Regions from separate parts of the Xanthomonas sp. 60 genome, predicted to be linked through region 1. Evidence: riboswitches for the same ligand, from Rfam matches in the RefSeq annotation. Region 1 holds a riboswitch; the other holds the start of a gene.

Region 1 (10,726 bases):
GCGACGTTCACCGTCGGCGCGCGCAGGGTTTCGGGGCGGCGCCTTCGCGGCTTGCGCGGCGCGCGCGGACGGATCTCGTTGAGCAGCCCGGCCAGGGCCGGGGCATCGATGTTGCCGCCGGAGACCACCGCGAACCTGCGGCGTCCGGCCACGCGCCGGCCCGCTGCCAGGGCCAGCGCGCCGGCGCCTTCGGCGATCAGGTTTTCTTCCAGCGCCAGGCGGACCAGCGTCTCGCGCAGCTCGGCTTCGCGCACGATCACCACATCGTCCAGCAGGGCGGCGCACAGCCGACGGGTGAGCAGGCCGGGGACCCGGACCCGCACACCGTCGGCCAGCGAAGGGACGGGCGCGATCGACCGCACATCGCCGCGCAGGACACGGGCCATCGCGTCGACGCCCTCGACCTGTGCGCCGACGATGCGTACGCCCTGGGATTTCAGCGCCAGCGCGACACCGGACGCCAGGCCACCGCCACCGATCGGCACGATCACCACGTCCGGTGCATGGGGGGCCAGCTCGAGGCCGACCGTGCCCTGTCCGGCGATCACATCGGCGTCGTCGAACGCAGACAGGAACCGGTAGCCGTGGCGCTCGGCCAGCGCCACGGCGAACGCCCATGCGTCATCGTAGCTTTCGCCGTGCTGGCGCACCGTGGCGCCCCAGTGCGAGACCCCGGCGATCTTGTTGGCGGGCGCACCGAAGGGCATCACGGTGATGGCCTGGACGCCCAGCCGGTGGGCGGCCCAGGCCACGCCCTGTGCATGGTTGCCGGCGGAGGCGCAGATCACCGGGCGCAGGTCACCGCGCTCACGACCGGCCAGCAGGGCATTCAGCGCACCGCGCACTTTGTAGGAGCCGGTGCGCTGCAGGTTCTCCAGCTTCAGCCACGTGCCGAAACGCTCTGCATGATGCAGCGGGGTCGGCGGAAGGAACCGGCGCAGGCGCGCCTGCGCGGCCAGCACGTCGGCGACGGTGACCTGGGCTACGTCGCTCTCCGCGCTGCCCTGCTCAGTGGCCGGCATCGGCGCCACCGTGACCCTCAGCCACGCAGCGGGCCAGCGTGCGGTCCGGCCACGGCGGGCAGCGGAGAAGACGCCCCCGGGCCGGTACCGTCGCTACGGTACGAGCCTTCATGCGGCAGCTCCCTGCACTTCAGTGACCCGCACGGAGACACAGTCGTAGATCTTCTCGATCTGACGGCACAGCGTCTCCGGCGGCCGCGTCCCGTCCACCACCAGCTGCAGGTGCCAGCGGCCGGCGTCGCCGGCATCGGCTGCACCGTGGATGGCCCGCGGCGCGAACCCACGGCGTTCGGCCATGCCGATCAGCCGCAGCAGGGCACCCTCGGCCGGCTGCAGCACGACATCAAGCCGGTACTGCATGGCTCACCTCCGCAGCGGCATGGGCCGGGTTGGACTCCAGCATGGTGCTGTTGGCCGTGTTCGGCGGCACCAGCGGCCATACGTTCGCGCGTGCATCGATGGCCACATGCAGCAGCGCGGGGCCGGGTTCGGCCAGCAGCGCAGCCAGCGCATCTTCAACTTCGCCACGCGCCTGGATGCGCACCGCCGCGATGCCGAACACCTTGGCCAGTGCAACGAAATCCGGATTGTCGGACAGGTCGATCTCGCTGTAACGCTCGGCGAAGAACAGCTCCTGCCACTGCCGCACCATGCCCAGCGAACTGTTGTCCAGCAGCACGATCTTCACCGGCAGGCGGCAGCGGGCGATGGTGGCCAGCTCCTGCACGTTCATCATGAAGCTGCCGTCGCCGGAGACCAGCACCACGGTGCGGTCGGGGCAGGCGAACTGCGCGCCCATCGCCGCCGGCAGGCCGAAGCCCATGGTGCCCAGCGCGCCGCTGGTCAGGTGGTTGCGCGGGTGGTTGAAACGGCAGTGCTGGGCCACCCACATCTGGTGCTGGCCGACATCGCAGGCGATCACCGCATCGGCCGGTGCCAGCTCGCTCAGGCGCTTGAGCAGCGCCGGTGCGTAGATGTGCTGGCCGGGCGCATCGTAGCGTGCGATGAACGTTTCGCGGTTGCGCGCGCAGCGCGCACGCCACGGTGCCTGCGCGGCCAGCGGTGCGGGAAATGCGGCCCGCAGGGCGTGGATCGCGTGGGCGATATCACCGGGTACGGCGACATCGGCCGTGCGCAGCTTGGAGATCTCGCAGGCATCGGCGTCGACGTGGACCACCCGTGCGAAGGGAGCGAACTCGGCCAGCTTGCCCGTGGCACGGTCATCGAAACGCGCGCCCAGCACCAGCAGCAGATCGCACTCCTGCACGGCCATGTTGGCTGCGCGGGTGCCGTGCATGCCGAGCATGCCCAGCGACTGCGGATGGCCCGCGGGCAGGGCACCCAGTCCGCGCAGCGTCTGCACGGTGGGGATGCCACTGGCCGCGGCGAAATCACGCAGTGCCTCCACCGCCTCTCCCAGCGCGATGCCGCCGCCGGCATAGATCACCGGCTTGGTGGCCGCGGCGATCGCCGCGATGGCCTCATCGAGCGCCGCGTCGGCCGGCGCGGGGGGCGGCTGTACGGCAGCAGGCACATGCAGCGGCAGGTGGCTGGCGTCGGCAATCTGGACGTCCTTCGGCAGATCGATCAGCACCGGGCCGGGACGTCCCTCGCGGGCCACGCGGAAGGCTTCGGACACCACGCGCGGCAGGTCGTCGACATGGCGTACCAGCCAACTGTGCTTGACGATGGGCAGCGTGAGGCCGAAGACATCCAGCTCCTGGAACGCATCGGTGCCCAGCAGCGGGGTGGCGACCTGGCCGGTGATGCAGACCATCGGCACCGAATCCAGCATGGCATCGGCGATGCCGGTGACCAGGTTGGAGGCCCCCGGGCCAGAGGTGGCGATGCACACGCCGACACGTCCACTGGCACGCGCGAACCCGTTGGCGGCCAGCGCGGCACCCTGTTCGTGGCGGACCAGCACGTGCTTGAGCCGCGAATCCACCAGCGCATCGTAGAACGGCATGATGGTGCCGCCGGGGTAGCCGAACAGCGTCTGCACGCCTTCGGCTTCCAGCGCCTGGGTCAGCCAGCGCGCGCCATTGGGCGTTGTGCTGCGTTGTGCGGGGTTGTTCATGGGAAACCTTGCAGAACAGAGGGGGAGGGGCCGCGCCGGTTACGCGGCCTGGCCTTGCAGCCAGACCATCCTGGCGCGCAGTTCCTTGCCCACCTTCTCGATCGGGTGGTCCAGGTCGGCCTGCTTGTAGCGGTTGTAGTTCGGCAGCCCGGCTTCGTACTCGGCGACCCAGTTCTTGGTGAACGTGCCGTCCTGGATGTCCTTCAGGACCTCCTTCATGCGCGCCTTGGTGCCCGCATCGATCACGCGCGGACCACTGACGTAGTCACCGTACTGCGCGGTCTCGGAGATGAACTCGAGCATCCGCGAGATGCCGCCCTCGTAGAACAGATCGACGATGAGTTTCAGCTCGTGCAGGACCTCGTAATAGGCGATCTCCGGCTGGTAGCCGGCTTCCACCAGCGTCTCGAAGCCGGCCTGCACCAGGGCCGATGCACCGCCGCACAGCACGGCCTGCTCGCCGAACAGGTCGGTTTCGGTTTCTTCCTTGAACGTCGTGCGGATCAGGTTCGCGCGCGCGCCACCCAGGCCGGTGGCGTAAGCCACCGCGTGCGCTGCTGCGTTGCCGCTGACATCCTGGTGCACCGCCCAGATGCACGGCACACCGCGTCCGATTTCGTACTCGCGACGAACCAGTGCGCCCGGGCCCTTGGGCGCCACCAGCACCACGTCCAGGTCTTCGCGCGGGGAGATCATGTCGAAGTGGACGTTCAGGCCGTGGGCGAACAACAGGCACGCACCGTGCTTCATGTTCGGCGCCAGCACCTCCTCGTAGAGCTTCTTCTGCACCATGTCCGGCGTCAGCACCGCCACCAGGTCCGCGTCCTTCACCGCTTCGGCCGGGGGCTGGACGATGAAGCCATCGGCCTTCGCCTTCACTTCGGTCGGGCCGCCGGGCCGCAGGCCGATCACCACTTCGTAGCCGGATTCGCGCAGGTTCAGCGCATGCGCGCGGCCCTGGCTGCCATAGCCGACGACGGCGATCTTGGTCTTGGGCAGGTCATTGGTGCTCATCGGGAGGGTTTCCTTGCAGGAGTGGGGCGGAGGGAGAAACGAAGCCGGGGCGCTGAAACGAAAAAACCCGCGCCGGGTCCGGTGCGGGTTCTGATCGAGTACCTGTGTGTCTGTTGGTTACACGCTGGCTCGTCCCGCTCCGGTGGGCTGGCTAATAAGTACGAGGGCGAGGAGCGAACGCAGCGAAGCGGCGCCGCGGGACGCGGGCCCTGGGTTCGTCGGCATGGGTGTGTGGCGCTGCAACATGGGTCCGAGGAAACCACGCGGGTTTCGTCGATGTCAACCCTGGTGCACCTTCGTGCGATGGTTGCCGGTGAATCAACGGCAATCCCTTGCGGGGTCTGCTTTGTTACCGCTGAAACTGCCTCGCCGGGCGACACCGGCGAAGGCTGTCCGCGACATCCGCGCAGGTCGTCCACCCCCAGCAGCGGCCCTTGCATGACCAATGCGGGATACCCAACGCCGCGCGGACAGGCGAGGATCAGTCAACCTCTTTTCCCTGCAAGGCCATCCTGTGACCCGACGACTCACCCGCGGCGTGCTCGCCGCTGCACTCCTGGCCACACTGCCGATGCTGGCCGGCGCGGCCGACCGCATCACCGGCCACGGCTTTGCGACCCGCTCCGAAGTCATCGCCCCGCACGCCATGGCGGCGACATCGCAGCCGCTGGCCACGCAGATCGCGCTGGATGTGATGAAGCAGGGCGGCAGCGCGGTGGATGCGGCGATTGCCGCCAACGCGGCGCTGGGCCTGATGGAACCGACCGGCAACGGGATCGGCGGCGACCTGTTCGCAATCGTCTGGGACCCGAAGACGCAGAAGCTGCACGGTTACAACGGGTCGGGCCGCTCCCCGAAGTCGCTGACGCTGGCGGAGTTCCAGCGCCGTGGACTGAAGGAGATTCCGGCCACCGGTCCGCTTCCGGTATCCGTGCCGGGGGCCGTGGACGGCTGGTTCGCGCTGCACGAACGCTTCGGGCGCAGGCCGATGGCGGAGAACCTGGCACCGGCCATCCGCTATGCCCGGGAAGGCCATCCCGTGGCCGAGGTCATCGCCTACTACTGGGACCGCTCGGTGCCGCGGCTCTCGCCGCAGCCGGGCTTCACCGAGCAGTTCACCCTTAAGGGCCGTGCACCGCGCAAGGGCGAGCTGTGGAAGAACCCGAACCTGGCCGACACACTGCAGCGGATCGCCGATGGCGGTCGTGACGCGTTCTACAAGGGCGACATCGCGCGCACCATCGACGCCTTCTTCAAGGCGAATGGAGGGTTCCTGAGCTATGAGGACATGGCCGCGCACCAGGGTGAGTGGGTCGAGCCGGTAAGCAGCAACTACCGTGGCTATGACGTGTGGGAACTGCCACCCAACAGCCAGGGCATCGCCGCCCTGCAGATCCTCAACGTGCTGGAGGGCTATGACTTCTCCAAAATCCCCTTCGGCTCTCCTGAGCACGTGCACCTGTTCGTGGAGGCGAAGAAACTCGCGTTCGCCGATCGGGCGCGTTTCTATGCGGACATGGCGTTCCAGCCGGTCGCGCCGGTGGCCCGGCTGATCTCCAAGGAGTATGCCGCGCAGCGCCGCGCGCTGATTTCCATGGACAAGGCGTTGAAGGAGGTACAGCCAGGGACGCCGAAGCAACTGGAGCAGGGCGACACGATCTACATGACGGTGGCCGATGCGGACGGGATGATGGTGTCGTTGATCCAGTCCAATTATCGCGGCATGGGCAGTGGCATGGCCCCGCCCGGGCTGGGATTCATCCTGCAGGACCGTGGCGAAATGTTCGTCCTGCAGAAGAATCATCCCAACGGCTACGCGCCGGGCAAGCGTCCCTTCCAGACCATCATCCCGGCCTTCATCACCAAGGACGGCAAGCCATGGGCGAGCTTCGGCGTGATGGGCGGAGCGATGCAGCCGCAGGGACATGCGCAGATCGTGATGAACCTGGTGGACTTCGGCATGAACCTGCAGGAGGCCGGCGATGCGCCGCGCATCCAGCACGAGGGGTCCACCGAGCCGGTCGGGCAGGCCACGGCGATGACTGATGGCGGTGAGGTCAACCTGGAAACAGGGTATCCGTATGAGACCGTGCGTGCGCTGATGCGCAAGGGCCATCGGGTGGTGTTTGCGGACGGGCCGTATGGCGGGTACCAGGCGATCATGCGGGACCCGGAAACGGGCGTGTATTACGGCGCCTCCGAGAGCCGGAAGGATGGGCAGGCGGCGGGCTACTGAGGCGCGGCGAACGGCGGGGCCCCTCGTGGCTGGCGGTTTCCAAAGGGGACGGGGGGCCGGGCGATGGGGTTGGGTGGGGGACGGCAAGAGCCGCATCCTGCGGGCCTTGTTTCGCGCCCTCCATGGCGCTCAACCCCCCAACCAGTCTCCACCGCCCGACCTACGACAGTTTCCGTGCACGTCAGCCACGGAAAAGAAGAATTGGAAAAGCAAGAACAGCAGCCACAACGGTAAAGCGACGCCGCACTGTGTCCGGGGCCCCGCCAGCGCGCAACCCCGCTGTTGCCCTGGAGGTTGCCCTTGCCGTTGCTCCTGCTCCAGCGGGTGCAGGGCCGCAGGCCCTGCCAATCCCCCTCAATCCCGATCGATCGCCCGCGCCGCTTCCACGCGTGTCTCTTCCTGCGCCGCCATCTCACGCTGGATCCACGACTCGATCATGTGCCGCGCGCGCTGCGCCCGTCGCCGCTCATGCGTCCATTCCTCATCCAGCACGCGGTACAGCGCCACCATTACCAGCACCATGAGCAACGCGAAGGGCAATGCCGCGATCGTGATCATCCCCTGCAAAGCTGCCAGCCCCCCGGCCAACAGCAGCGCCGCAGCGATCAGCGCGATACCGATGCCCCAGGCGAGCTTGCGCTTCAACGGTGGGTCTCCCGCTTCGTCGGTGGACATGCTCGCCAGCACGAGCACCGCCGAATCCGCCGACGTCACGAAGAAGATCATCAGCAGCACCAGCGCCACGCCGGAAAGCAGCAGGGGCAGCGGCAGACTGTCGAACATGGTGAACAGCACCGTCTCATACCCGTTGGCCAACGCCGCCACCAGGTCCACGTGACCAAAGATCTGTGACCACAACGCTGTGCCGCCAAACACCGAGAACCACACGAAACCCAGCACCGTCGGTGCGATCACCACGCCTACGACAAACTCGCGTACGCTGCGCCCGCGCGAGATCCGCGCGATGAACGACCCCACGAACGGTGCCCAGGCAATCCACCACGCCCAGTAGAAGATCGTCCAGTCGGCCACCCACGTGCTGCCGGAGAACGGCGACATCCGCAGGCTCATCGTCACCAGCTGGTTGAGATACGAACCCAGCGTGGTGGTGAAGGTGTCGAAGATGAAGCCGGTCGGTCCCAGCACCAGCACCATCGCCAGCAACAGCGCGGCCAGGCCGAGATTGAAGTTGGACAGCCATTTGATGCCCCGGTCCACGCCGCTCATCGTCGAGGCCATGTACAGCACGAAGGCAACCGCGATGATGACCAGCTGGGTGGGAATACCCGAAGCGATGCCGAAGACCCGCTCCATGCCGGCCGCGATCTGGATGGTGCCAAAGCCCAGCGTCGTCGCTACGCCAATCGCCGTTGCGACCACCGCGGCGATGTTCACCACCTGGCCGATCCAGCCCCGGTGATGGCGCCCGATGATCGGTTGCAGCATGTCGCTGACCAGTCCCCGGCCGTTGCGGTTGAACTGGAACCACGCCATGGCCAGGCCGATCAGCGCATAGATGGCCCACGGATGAAGGCCCCAGTGGAAAAATGCATAACGCATGGACGCACGCGCGGCGTCCATGCTCATCGGTGCCAACCCTTCAGGGGGCTTCACGAAATGCGAAACCGGCTCCGCGGCCCCCCAGAACACCAGGCCGATGCCCATGCCGGCCGCGAACAGCATCGACATCCAGCTGGCGCGGGAAAAGTCGGGCTCCGCGTCTTCACCGCCGATGCGCAGGTTGCCAAGCCGGCCGAAAGCGAGATACAGCAGGAAGGTCAGGGAAAGAAACACCACCAGCAGATACAGCCAGCCCGCGCCACGCACGACCTCGGCAAGCATCGCCTGGACGACGGAATTGAAAGGACCCGGCGCGAGGCCGGCGAGCAGCACCAGTGCGGCGACCAGTGCGATTGAAATACGAAACACCATGAAGGAGCTTCTCCGGTTCAGTGCATGAAGGAGCGAGCCAAAGCTTGCAGTACGCAGGGCGCATGCGCCGGCAGATGAGCCAGCGACAGTATCCTGCCTGAAGGCGCGCAACGCGGCGCGGGCAGGATTCTATACCGCGCGCCGTAATGGGCCCGTCAGCGTGCCTGCGTGCGGCGCATGTGCTGTAATGGCCTCTGAAGCGGGGGTACCGTGCTGTGCAGTGCGGTTGAGAGAGTCCCTTGGAACCTGATCCGGTTGATACCGGCGTAGGAAGCTTTGCAATGCCAGCAGTGCCGTGCGGACGCTCCGTGAGCGTCCGGTGGCGCGCGCGGCAATGCGCCGCCGCTTCGTCCCCGATATGCGACTTTCGCCCAGGACGATGCCCGATGACCTCACTGCCCAATTTGCTTCAGGATGATGCCCGCACGCTGTCCGCGTCCGTGACCCGACCCCTTTCCGGTTCGCGCCGGATCTATGTCGGCGGGTCGCGCCCCGATCTGCAGGTCCCCATGCGCGAGATCGTGCTGGGGCGCACGCCCACGCTGTTCGGTGGCGAAGAGAACGCGCCGTTGGCGGTCTATGACACCTCCGGTCCCTACACCGATCCGCAGGCACGGATCGACCTGTCCGCCGGGTTGCCGCCGCTGCGCGCGGACTGGGTGTGCGAGCGCGGGGATACCGCCCTGCTGCCGGCGCCAAGCTCGGCCTTCGGCCGTTCGCGGTTGGACGATGCGCGCCTGGACGCGGTGCGCTTCCCCGGCCGGCGCGCACCCCGGCGTGCGCGGGAGGGCGCCAATGTCACCCAGATGCACTACGCGCGGCGCGGCGTGATCACACCGGAGATGGAGTTCGTGGCCATCCGCGAGAACCAGCGCCTTCAGGCCGTGCAGGACGCCGGTCTGCTGCGCCAGCACCGTGGGCAATCCTTCGGTGCGTCGATTCCTGCGCGCATCACACCGGCCTTCGTGCGCGAGGAGATCGCACGGGGACGTGCCGTGCTGCCCAGCAACATCAACCACCCGGAAAGCGAACCGATGATCATCGGGCGCAACTTCCTGACCAAGATCAACGCCAACATCGGCAACAGCGCGGTATCTTCAGGCATCGCCGAAGAGGTGGAGAAGATGGTGTGGGCCATCCGCTGGGGCGGGGACACGGTGATGGACCTCTCCACCGGCAGGCACATCCACGAGACGCGTGAATGGATCCTGCGCAATGCACCGGTGCCCATCGGCACGGTGCCGATCTACCAGGCGCTGGAGAAGGTCGACGGCCGCGCCGAGGCGCTCACCTGGGAGATCTTCCGCGACACGCTGATCGAGCAGGCCGAGCAGGGCGTGGATTACTTCACCCTCCACGCCGGTGTCCTGCTGCGCTATGTGCCGCTCACCGCAGGCCGGGTCACCGGCATCGTTTCGCGGGGCGGCAGCATCATGGCCAAGTGGTGCCTGGCTCACCACCGCGAGAACTTCCTCTACACGCATTTCGAAGACATCTGCGAGATCATGAAGGCCTACGACGTGACGTTCTCGCTGGGCGATGGACTGCGCCCGGGCTGCATCGCCGATGCCAATGACGCGGCCCAGTTCGGCGAACTGGAAACGCTCGGCGAACTGACGAAGATCGCCTGGCAACACGACGTGCAGACCATGATCGAGGGCCCGGGCCACGTGCCCATGCATCTCATCAAGGAGAACATGGACAAGCAGCTCGAGGTCTGTGGCGAAGCGCCGTTCTACACGCTGGGCCCGCTGACCACCGACATCGCCCCGGGCTACGACCACATAACCAGCGCGATCGGCGCGGCGATGATCGGCTGGTATGGCACGGCCATGCTCTGCTATGTCACGCCGAAGGAACACCTGGGCCTGCCCAACCGCGAGGACGTGCGCGACGGCATCATGGCCTACCGCATCGCTGCACACGCCGCCGACCTGGCCAAGGGCCACCCTGGAGCGCAGGTGCGCGACAATGCGCTCAGCAAAGCACGCTTCGAGTTCCGCTGGCAGGACCAGTTCAACCTCGGCCTGGATCCCGAGAGGGCCCAGGCCTTCCATGACCAGACGCTGCCCAGGGACGCGCACAAGCTGGCCCATTTCTGTTCGATGTGCGGCCCCCACTTCTGCTCGATGAAGATCTCCCAGGAGGTGCGCGACAGCGCCGCCGCACAGGACGCGGCGGCCGAAGGCATGGCGGCCAAGGCCGCGCAGTTCCTGGCCGAGGGGGCGGAGGTGTATCACCGGCGGTAACACACGCGCGGCGGGGCAGGGCAGGCACGCACACCAGGGATGCCGGCGGCGCAGGCTTGCCGGTATCCTCGCGCCATCCTTCCTCCGGAATGCGCCATGTCGATCCCTCCCGCCGTGCGCTGGCTCGCCATTGCCCGCCGCCACCCCTCCGCGTGGCTGCTGGCCGTGCAGCTGCTGGGCGTGCTGCTGTACC
Region 2 (10,726 bases), on a different contig from region 1:
CAGTGGGGCGTACTGCTGTTTGGCGACCAGCGTCAGCGCATCGTCGAAGCCTGCCGGTGCAGCCACTTTCAGCTGCGCGGGGAACCGCTCGCGCAGGAGCCGGTCGATCGCGGCCAGGTTGCCGATATAGGCCTCGGCTTCGCCATTGAGCAGGCGCTGCAGCGCCTGCTCGGTGCTGCGGGCGACGATGATGCGGGCGCCCGGTGCGCGTTGCAGCACGCGGGCGCGCAGACGGTCCGGATCGGACAGCAGCACGCGCTTGCCGGTGAGGTCGTCCATGTCCAGCACGGTGCCACTGGCCGGCCCGGTCACCACCACATTGGGCACGCTGATGAACGGTTGGCTGAACACCCAGCCGCGGCCCAGCCAGGTGGAATCGGCAGGTACGCCGAGAGCGGCCTCCATGCGGCCGGCGCGCAGCTCGGCGCGCAGTCCGTACCAGTCATGGGTGGGCACCGGCTGCAGCGTGGCACCCACCGCGCGCAGCCGCTGCAGGTAATCACCGACCAGGCCTGAGGGCTGGCCATCGGCACCGATGAAAGACAGCGGTGCGGCATTGGGCGGATAGCCGATGCGCAGCGGCGTGGACAGCACGCGCCGTTCGGCGGCGTCCAGCACCCCGCGGGCGGGGCCGGACCAGACGGGCACGCGCAGCCACCGTGCCGACAGCGCGCTGCGCTGCTGCAACGGCAGGTCGGCCAGTGCGTCGTCGAGTGCTTCGCGCAGCAGCGCAGCGCGTAAGGGCACGCCGAAGTGCAGGGTTTCTTCGGCCATGCCGCTCGGCCGCAGCAGTTCGAGCCCGGTGAACCCCTTCTCCGCCAGCAGCGTATCTGCGACGTACGCGTTGCCCACGAACACGTCCGCCGTGCCGGCAGCCACCTGGCGCAATGCGGCGGTGGTATCGGCCGCGGTGGTGAGCTGGGCATCGGGGAAGCGTTGGCCGATCCGCGGCCCGGTCAGGAAGTCCGATTCGGTCACCACCCGCAGGCCGGCCAGGTCCGGGCGTTCGGAGGACCGCAGGTCGCCCACGCGGCCGACCAGTGCCAGCGGCGCGCTGGCGTAGGCCGCGGTAGGGACCAGGCAGCGCGGTGACCCGGCACCAGCGGCGATGTTCATCACCACGTCGATCTCGCCGCGGCAGGCCGCATCGAGCAGTTCGGTCCAACCGGGGTGGAAAACGTACTGCACGCGCACGCCGAGCGAGCGTGCCAGGTGTTCAAGCAGGTCAGGTCCGAGCCCGCGCACGTGCCCCTGCCGGACCGATTCGAACGGCGGCCATCCGCTGTCGTAGACCCCCACCCGCAGCACCGGATGCGTGTTGAGGTACGCTGCCACCGCCGAACCGGCTGGTACCGGTGCAGCCCACGTCCTGACAGGGATCAGGCCGCACAGCAGCCCGCACAGCGCGCCGAGGGTCCAGCCGATGATCGTGCGCACCACGTTCTCTCTCCCTAGAATGAGGCACCGTCAATGCCGGTTTCCAACCACCCATCGCTGCCCCGGGGCCATACTAGAGCATGACGCTTCGCATCATCATCGCTGACGATCATCCGGTGGTCCGCATCGGCGCGCGCTCGGTCATCGAGTCCAGTGGCACGGGCGAGGTGGTGGCCGAGGCCAGTTCCTCCCAGCAGCTGCTCGCGCAGCTGGCCAGTCATCCCTGCGATGTGCTGGTCACTGACTATTCCATGCCTGAAAGCACGGCGCCGGATGGCTTTGCGATGATCAGCATGATCCGCCGCCATTACCCGCAGCTGCCGATCCTCATGCTCAGCGTGTCCAGCAACCTGGCGATCCTGCGCATGGTGCGCGACGCCGGCGTGCTGGGCCTGGTGGACAAAAGCTCTTCCATGGATGAGCTGCCGGTGGCAATCCGCACGGTGCACCGGGGCCAGCTTTACGTCAGCCAGTCGCTGCGCGAGCGGGTCGAAGCGACAGGCTCGACCGCCATCACCGGCGACCAGGACAAGCCGCTCTCGCCGCGGGAACTGGAAGTGCTGCGGCTGCTCAGCAAGGGCATGACGGTCAAGGACATCGCAAGCATGCTCAACCGCAGCGCCAGCACCATCAGCCGGCAGAAGGGCGACGCCATGATGAAGCTTGCGCTGGAAACCGATGCCGAGCTTTACGACTACCTGCGGGCCGGACGGCTGTAGCGACGCCGCGGGCCCGTGCGGCCAAGGCTGGCGGCCCGCGGCTCATCCGTGCCAGTCCAGGCCCCTCGGTGCGCTGGAAAAGCCTGCCGCGCGCAATGCCCCGGTCAACGCACTGCGCCCGATGGGCACGTCGTTGACCCGTTCGAGCGTGAACGAAACACGCCGCCCGCGTCGCAGCGCGATGGCCAGCGCCTGCGTGGCCGCGTGCAGCACGGCGGCGCCCTCGGCGGCCTCGGTGTCCACGAACGCCAGGAGCTGGCGCCCCCCCTGCGGCAGGTAGAGCACCGCGCGCCCGTCCACGATGGCGACCAGGGCGCCGGCACGACGGGCCGGCCGCTGCGCCGCATGGCGTGCCGGCCACGGCACCACGGTGCCGAACGGACAGGCCGGATCGAGGACCGAAAGCGCCACCGCCTGCAGGACCGCGCCGGTCGCCGGGGTGTCGGCCAGCTCGCGCAGGCGGTCGATGGCGCCGCGTTCGGCGAACTGCGCCCCGCCCAGCCCTTCCACGAAACGCCCGCGCAGCACGCGCCCGGCATCTTCCATGCGCCTGAAGACCGGCAGCAGCGCGGGAAAGCCGCCCGGAACGGCCTCGTTCATCACCGCGCCACGGGTCACCACGGCATGCCGGTCAAGCAGTCCCTCGGTCAGCGCCAGCGCCCGCACGGTGTCGCTGGCCGGACGGCGCGGCAGCAACGACCAGCGGCCGGCCAGCGTGGCGATGTCCACCTGCGGCGCTGGCGGTGACGGCACCGGAGCGGCATCAGGCGACATCGGCGGTGGCGCCATGAAGCCGAAGCCGCGCCGCCGCCGCGTGCCGGCCACGCTGCGTGCCCGCGGCGGCGGCCGCACACCACTGAGCGCGCGCAGGGGAGCGCCGATATCGGTGGTCACGTGGCCGCCCCAGGCAAGGCCCCACAGGGCGCTGCCGAAATCCTCACCGCCCCCCAGAGGGGGGTGCACCCGGGCCGCCTGGGTGGCGAGCTGGCGTGCGAACCAGGCGCCTCCACCGTCGAGCACCCCGACAATGGCCTGCTGCAGCGGTGACAGTGCCTCCGCCGCAAGCGATGGCGGTGCGAGCGTGGCTTCAGCATCGGCCTGCAGGTGCAGCGAAACAAGGCCATCGTCTTCGCCCAGACGTCCATGACCGGCCCACATCACGGTGCCGGTGGCCAGCAGGCTGTCCAGCAGCGCGGGACTGTAGTCGCGCACCCGTGCCGGCAGGATCTGGCTTTCCCACACCGAAACCGGCAGCGCGACCCCGGCCAGCTGCTCCACCACCCGCAGCAGGCCATCCGTGCCTTCCAGTGCGCCCTGGTGCACGCGCTGCGCATCGCCCAGGGCGTGGCGTGCATCGGCCAGCAGGCCGTGGTGTTCCAGCAGCAGGGCGGTGTAAGCGGCGGCGGGCACGGGACGCGTCGCTTCGCGCGCCGCCTGCAGGGACCGCAGGCGCAACCGCCGGAAAACATCCTCACTGACCCATTCGTGCCGGGCCAACGGTGTGTGCTCGCCAGGCACCGGGGCCTGCGTGTCGTCCGCGGCACGCTGCGCGCCGAAATGGCCGCCCAGCAGCTTCCCCTCCGCGGCCAGCTGTGCCAGCGCGGCATCGGCCACGACAACCCCCAGGCCGAAGGCGGCGGCCACCTCCGCGGTGGTGAACGGTCCGCGGGTGCGCGCAAAACGCGCCAGCAGGTCGCCCAGCGGATCGGCCACGGGCGCGCGGAACACGGCGGGGATATCGCGTGGCAGGCGGACCCCCAGCGCATCACGCAAGCGCGCGCCATCCTCCACGGCCGCCCAGTGCGGCTGCGCGGCGAGGTCAAAGGCAATCACGCGCTGCACCTGTCGCAGTTCGGCCAGCAGCGACTCCACCGCAGGGCCATCGGGCTGCAGCCGTGCAGTGATGGCGTTGACCGTCAACGGGCCCAGTTCGCGCAGCAGGTCGGCGATGCCCTCCCGGCCTTTCGCCTGCCTCCCGGGCGCAGTGCGCTGCAGTTCGGCCTGCACCTGCGCCACCACGGCCGGATCAAGCAGTTCGCCCACGTCGACCTGCCCGAGCAGGTCACCCAGCAGCGCGCTGTCCAGGGCAAGCACGGATGCGCGGCGTTCGGCCAATGGCGTATCGCCGTCGTACATGAACTCGGCCACGTAGCCGAACAACAGGTTGGCGGCAAACGGCGAGGGCGTTTCAGTGGTCACTTCCACCAGGTCCACCGCGCCTGCGGTCAGGCGCTGCATGAGCGCATCGAGTGCCTCCAGGTCATAGACATCCTGCAGGCACTCACGCGCGGTCTCGATCAGGATGGGGAACTCCGGCCACGTGCGTGCCACCTGCAGCAGCTGGCCCGCACGCAGGCGCTGCTGCCAGAGCGGTGAGCGCCGACCCGGCGCGCGGCGCGGCAGCAGCAGCGCGCGCGAGGCACACTCGCGGAAACGCGCGGCGAACAGGGCCGAGCCCCCCACGGCCCCGGTGATGAGGCGGCGCAGCCGCTCAGGCTCGAACAGGAACAGCTCCGCACCGGGCACGCGACCGGTGGTCTCCGGAAGGCGCGCCACGATGCCATCATCGCTGGACACCACCGCCGGATCGATGCCCCAGCGTTCGCGCAGGCGCTCGGCCACCGCCAGCGCCCAAGGGTCGTGCACGCGACGCCCGTAAGGCGAGTGCAGCATGATGCGCCAGTCACCCAGCTCGTCACGGCAGCGTTCCACCACCAGGCGCGCATCGGTGGGCAGCACGCCGGTCGCTTCGCGCTGCTCGCCCACCAGCGTGAGCATGTTGGCGATGGCATTGGCATCCAGGCCAAGCGCCTGCAGATGCGTGTGCGGCGCATCGGGCGCGCCGTCCAGGCAGGCCTCCAGCGTGGCAAGGAACGCGCCGATGCCCGCCCCCAGCTCAGCGGGCCGGCCGGCCCCTTCGCCCCGCCAGAACGGAAGCCGCGCCGAACGCCCCGGCGCGGGCGTCACCACCACCTGGTCGTGGGTGATCTGGTCGATGCGCCACGAGGTTGCGCCGAGGGTGATCACATCGTTCACGCGCGACTCGTGGACCATTTCTTCGTCCAGTTCGCCCACCCGCCGCGAACCGGCACGCTCCTCGCCTTCGGGCAGCATCACACTGAACATGCCGCGGTCCGGGATGGTGCCGCCGCTGGTCACGGCCAGCTGTTTCGCACCGGGGCGCGCGCTCAGCTCGCCGGTCTGGCGGTTCCAGACCAGGCGCGGCCGGAAGCCGGCGAAATCATCGGAAGGGTAGCGTCCGGCCAGCATGTCCAGCGTGGCATCGAAGGCACTGCGGGGCAGCGTGCGGTAGGGGGCGGCGCGGCGCACGCAGGCATACCAGGCCTCCACCTGCAGCGGTTCCATGGCCACCGCCGCCACGGTCTGCTGGGCCAGCACGTCGAGTGGGTTGCGCGGCGGATCGAGCGCTTCGATGCGGCCGGCCAGCATGCCGTCCACCGCCACGGCGGCATCGATGAGATCGCGCCGCGTACGCGGGTAGATGCGCCCGGACGAAACGCCCCCCACCTGGTGCCCGGCACGTCCCACCCGCTGCAGCGCGCTGGCCACCGAGGGCGGTGCCGCCACCTGGATCACCCGGTCCACCAGGCCCATGTCGATGCCCAGCTCCAGGCTGGAGGTGGCCACCACGCAGCGCAGCGCACCGGATTTCAGCGCCTGCTCGATCTCCGCGCGCTGTTCCTTGGATACCGAACCGTGGTGCGAGCGTGCGATCAGCGCGGTCGGTGGCAGCACGCGGTTGACCGTGCTGCCGGTGAACGAACCCAGCGCAGTGGGCCGTTCATGGGGGCTGGGCGCTGCAGCCTCCAGACGCTCGGCATACAGTTCGTTGAGGCGGGCGGTGAGCTTTTCAGCCACGCCACGGGAGTTGGCGAACACGATCGTGGAGCGGCTCTGCAGCACTTCATCGAGGATGCTCGCTTCCACGTGCGGCCAGATGGAGTTGGCCCGGCTGCCGCCCTCGCGTCCGCCGGGCAGGCCACGTGCCGGCAGGTCGGCCATGTCCTCGACCGGCACCACGATGCGCAGGTCCAGCTGCCGCGTGGACGGTGGGTTGACGATCGTCACTGGCCGGTCACCGCCGAGGAACGCGGCCACCTGCTGCTCGGGCCGCACCGTGGCCGACAGCCCGATCCGCTGCGCCGGCACCTGCAGCAGGTCCTCCAGCCGCTCAAGGCTGAGCGCGAGGTGCGAACCGCGCTTGCCACCGGCGACCGCGTGGATCTCGTCGATGATCACCGTGTGCACATGGCGCAGGGTTTCCCGCGCCTTCGAGGTGAGCATCAGGAACAGTGATTCGGGCGTGGTGATCAGGATGTCCGGCGGGCGCCGCAGCAGCCGCGCGCGTTCGCTGGTCGCGGTATCGCCGGTGCGCAGCCCCACGCTGAGGGCCACCGCCGCATCGCCGCCCCGCGCACGCGCGGCGGTGATGCCCTCCAGAGGCACCTGCAGGTTGCGCTGCACGTCCGCGCCGAGTGCCTTGATCGGTGAGATGTACAACACGCCGGTGCGGTGGACCGGCCTGGCCTCCGGCGCGTGGCGGTGCTCCCGGTCGCGCTGTGCGAACAGCTGGTCGATGGCGTGCAGGAACGCGGCGAGGGTCTTGCCCGAGCCGGTCGGTGCGATCACCAGCGTATGCTCCCCGCGCGCGATCGCCGACCACGCCGCATCCTGGACGGCGGTGGATCCGGGGAAATGCGCCGCGAACCACGCCCGGGTAGCCGGGCTGAAGGCGGACAGGGCGTTGGGGGCGACGGTGGGCATGAACTACGATGATAGAGCGCCGGGTGCAGCGTTCCGTGAGACCCAGGCGCCATGGCGCCTCATAGCCATCGACGCACGCGCCTGCAGTAGGTGACATACGCCTGGCCGAACCGGCGCGTCAATGCGCGTTCTTCCGGCAGAATCTGGAATCTGGTGACCCACAGGCAATAGAACATCATGCCGATCAGCGCTGCGGGATCGCGTAGCCACAGCGTCCAGGCCAACAGCATGAGCATGTGCCCAAGGTACATCGGGTTCCGGGTGTGGGCATGTATGCCTGTAGTAACGAGAGCGGCAACCCTGTCCGGATGAAGCGGGTTGACCGTCGTCCCCGCCTTGCGGAATGCGAGCTTTGGGACAATGTTGAATGTCAACCCGATGCCAAAGATCATCATCGCCGCGGCGGCCGTACCAGCATCGGCCACGCGGAGAACCGGCACCCGCCCCACCGCCCACCACGCAAGCGCAGCCGCGATGAGCATGATCAGCGGGGGTGGAATGCGGGCTTCGAATGTGGGCATCAGCAACTCTCGTGTTTGCATGGGGGATAGTATGGCGCTCGCTTTACCCGTCAGCCCTCTCACTGTGTCTTCCTCCGTCCGCTTCCCATGACCGACAGTTCCCACCGCGTGCAGGGCCTCAGCAACGACGAAGTCGCTGCGGACTGGGCACCGATCAGCAGCGATGAACTGACGCGCCTGCGCAGCGACTATCCCCAGCTGGACGGTGACTGCCAGCTGCTCTGGCACAGTCCGCGGCCGATGTCCGCCGCGGCCCTGGTGCAGGCGCCCTCACAACGCGTGTTCGTCAAGCGTCACCATCCGCGCGTGCGCACGGCGCCGACCCTGCGCGAGGAGCACCGGTTCATCGCGCATCTCGCTGCCGCCGGACTGCCCGTCGTCTCGGTGCTGTCTACGCACGCCGGCGATACCGCACTGGCGACCGGCGATGGCACCTATGAACTGCACAGCGTGCCAGCCGGCGAGGACCGCTACCGGGATGCGTCGTCGTGGACGCCACCGACCACCCTGGCCGATGCCGCCGCGCTCGGCGCGATGCTGGCGCGCCTGCATGATGGCGCGGCGGACTATCAGGCACCCCAGCGCAGCACGCATGTCCTGGTGGCGCGCGATGACCTGATCCGTGCCGAGGATCCGTTGGCCGCGCTGGAGGCGCAGTTGCACGAGCGCCCTGGGCTCGCCAGTTACCTGGCACGCCGGCCATGGCAGGCGGAGCTGCGGCGCAGCGTGCTGCCGTGGCACGCCCGCGTGGTGGCGCGCGCCGCCGCCGAGCCCGTGCTGTGGGCCCACAACGATCTGCACGTGTCCAACCTGCTGTGGCGGCCCGGCCTGCCCGACGTCAGTGCCGTGCTGGACTTCGGCCTGGCCTCCCCCACCAGCGCGCTGTTCGACCTGGCCACGGCGATCGAACGCAATGCGGTGGCGTGGCTGGAACTGGACCAGGGACGGCCTGCGGCGCGCCCGGCCATGGCTCTGGCGCTGCTCGGGGGTTACCGCCGCGTGCGTCGGCTGGCGGCTGCACAGGTGCACCTGCTGGCTGATCTGCTGCCGGTGGTCCACCTGGATTTCGCCCTCTCCGAAGTCGAATACTTCCACGCGGTGACCGGCTCTGACGCGAACGCGGACGTGGCCTACCACACCTTCCTGCTCGGTCACGCCGACTGGTTCGGCGGTGGTGAAGGGCGCGCGCTGCTGGACGCGCTGCACGCGGCCGCCTGACCCCACGCTCGCATTGCGGGCCGCTTTGGTGTGAAATAGGCCCTGAAGCGGGGGTGCCTGGATCTGCCAGGCTGAGAGAGTCCCTTGGAACCTGATCCGGTTTGCACCGGCGTAGGGAGCTTTGAGTGCCACCCCACCCCCCTTCACGGCCGGGTGCGCGTGCGCGCCTTCGCTTCGTCTCCCTGTCCTGGCTGATGACGAACCGAATGAACCGCTGCCTTCGCCCCACGCTGTTGACCGTCGCGCTCTGCGCCGCGCTTCCCCTGCATGCCAATGCCGCTCCGGAGGCTGCGGGGCAACGGTCGCCGACCGAACTGGCGGCCGTGCGCGTGGAGGCCGAGCAGCAGGTTGCGCCGCCGCCGCAGGCCACCGCGTTCGGGCCGGGTGACTGGCACGACACGCCCGCCTCGGTGAACGTGCTCGACCGCGCGCTGCTCGACAGCCGCCAGGTGCGCACCCTCAGCGAGCTGGCCAGCAATGACGCCTCGCTCGGCGACAGCTATGCACCGGTCGGCTATTACCAGAACATCGCCATCCGCGGCTTCCCGCTGGATTACGGCACCGGCTACCGGTTCAACGGGCTGGCGGTCACCGGCGAGCAGCGCCTGGCTTTGGAGAACATCCAGCAGGTGGAAATCCTCAAGGGCGAGGCGGGCCTGGCCGCGGGCGTGCTGGCGCCAGGTGGTCTGGTCAACTACGTCGGCAAGCGCACGGCGGACGTCCGTACGCTCACGCTCGGCACGGATTCGGAAGGCTCGCGCTATGCCGCCCTGGATGTCGGCCACTGGCTGACGCCGCGGTTCGGCGTGCGATTCAACGCCGCCTGGGACGACAGCGCCTCCTACATCGATCATGCCGACGGACGCCGCAACTTCTACGCGCTCGCCACCGACTGGCTGATCAGCGACCGTGCGCGCCTGGACGTGGACATCAACTACCAGACCAGTGCACAGCGTTCGGCGTCGGGCTACCAGCTGCTGGGTGGCGTGGCGCTGCCGGGCGAAGTCGACCGATCGCGCATGCTGGGCTACCAGGCGTGGCAGCAGCCGGTGGGCATCGACAGCACCAACCTCACTGCAGTGCACACGTACGCGTTCAACGAGCGCTGGGAATCACGCGTTTCCGCCAGCCACAGCCGCTCGGTGATCGATGACAACGTGGCATTCGCCTACGGCTGTTTCTATGCCGCCCAATGTGCCGATGGCAGCGTGCCGGGCCAGTTCTTCGCACCCGATGGCGACTACGATATCTACGATTACCGCAGCCCGGACGACACGCGCATCAACCGCGAACTGCGCGCCGAACTGCGTGGCCGCTTCACCACAGGCCGCGTGCAGCATCAGCTGACCTTCGGCGTGGATGCCTTCGACCGCACCGTGGACAAGCGCCGCAACGTCAACGAGTACGTCGGCACGGCGAACATCGGTGATGCACGGGTGCCTGCCTTTGCGCCCTCGCCGCTGCTGCCGGGGCCTTCGGTCAAGCGCCTGGACAGCCGCCAGCGCGCCGCATTCGTGCTCGACCGCATCCAGTTGGGCGACGATTGGCAGTGGCTTGCCGGTGGACGCTTCGTGCATCTGGATGAGCGCGCCTACGACAAGCGCGGCACGCCGGAGCGCCAGAGCACGCTGTCGCGGTTCCTGCCGCAGACCGCGCTGGTGTGGCGCGCGACCGGCCAGCTCAACGTGTACGCCAGCTACGTGCGCGGCATCGCACTCGGTCAGGAGGCGCCGTTCTGGACCTCCAACGAAGGCGAGTTCCTGCCCTCGGTGCTGTCGCGACAGCTCGAGGTAGGCCTCAAGTACGCGCCCTCCGAGGCCCTCGCGCTGGGCGCGGCGGTGTTCCGGACCTCCCAGCCCTACCAGTTCGCCCAGCCCGATGACAGCGCCGTGGGCTTCACCTTCGTGCAGCGGGGGCAACAGACGCATACCGGCCTGGAGCTCACGGCCAACGGCAGCGTGGCCGACCGTCTTGAGGTCACCGCCAGTGCCAGCGTGCTGCAGGCGCGTGCACGTGATGCCGGCACCCCGCAGTACGAAGGCCACC

What was found. Region 1 has a riboswitch for thiamine pyrophosphate ahead of thiC (phosphomethylpyrimidine synthase ThiC). Riboswitches for the same ligand answer to the same signal wherever they lie in the genome.
Region 2: another riboswitch for thiamine pyrophosphate. It lies ahead of FHY09_RS12865 (TonB-dependent siderophore receptor); the one in region 1 lies ahead of thiC (phosphomethylpyrimidine synthase ThiC).

What each region holds. Positions count from the first base shown of each region.
Region 1 covers NZ_JAASQW010000002.1:634,044-644,769, reverse strand. The annotation lists gene FHY09_RS06780 (threonine dehydratase) at 1-1,022, opposite strand, end outside; gene FHY09_RS06775 (ACT domain-containing protein) at 1,131-1,382, opposite strand; gene ilvG (acetolactate synthase 2 catalytic subunit) at 1,366-3,102, opposite strand; gene ilvC (ketol-acid reductoisomerase) at 3,142-4,116, opposite strand; gene ggt (gamma-glutamyltransferase) at 4,688-6,352, shown strand; gene FHY09_RS06755 (BCCT family transporter) at 6,707-8,284, opposite strand; TPP riboswitch at 8,476-8,574, shown strand; gene thiC (phosphomethylpyrimidine synthase ThiC) at 8,671-10,533, shown strand; gene FHY09_RS06745 (ion channel) at 10,630-10,726, shown strand, end outside.
Region 2 covers NZ_JAASQW010000006.1:65,308-76,033, forward strand. The annotation lists gene FHY09_RS12840 (response regulator) at 1-1,440, opposite strand, end outside; gene FHY09_RS12845 (response regulator transcription factor) at 1,518-2,156, shown strand; gene FHY09_RS12850 (ATP-dependent helicase) at 2,199-6,941, opposite strand; gene FHY09_RS12855 (methyltransferase family protein) at 7,001-7,462, opposite strand; gene FHY09_RS12860 (phosphotransferase) at 7,550-8,680, shown strand; TPP riboswitch at 8,720-8,815, shown strand; gene FHY09_RS12865 (TonB-dependent siderophore receptor) at 8,887-10,726, shown strand, end outside.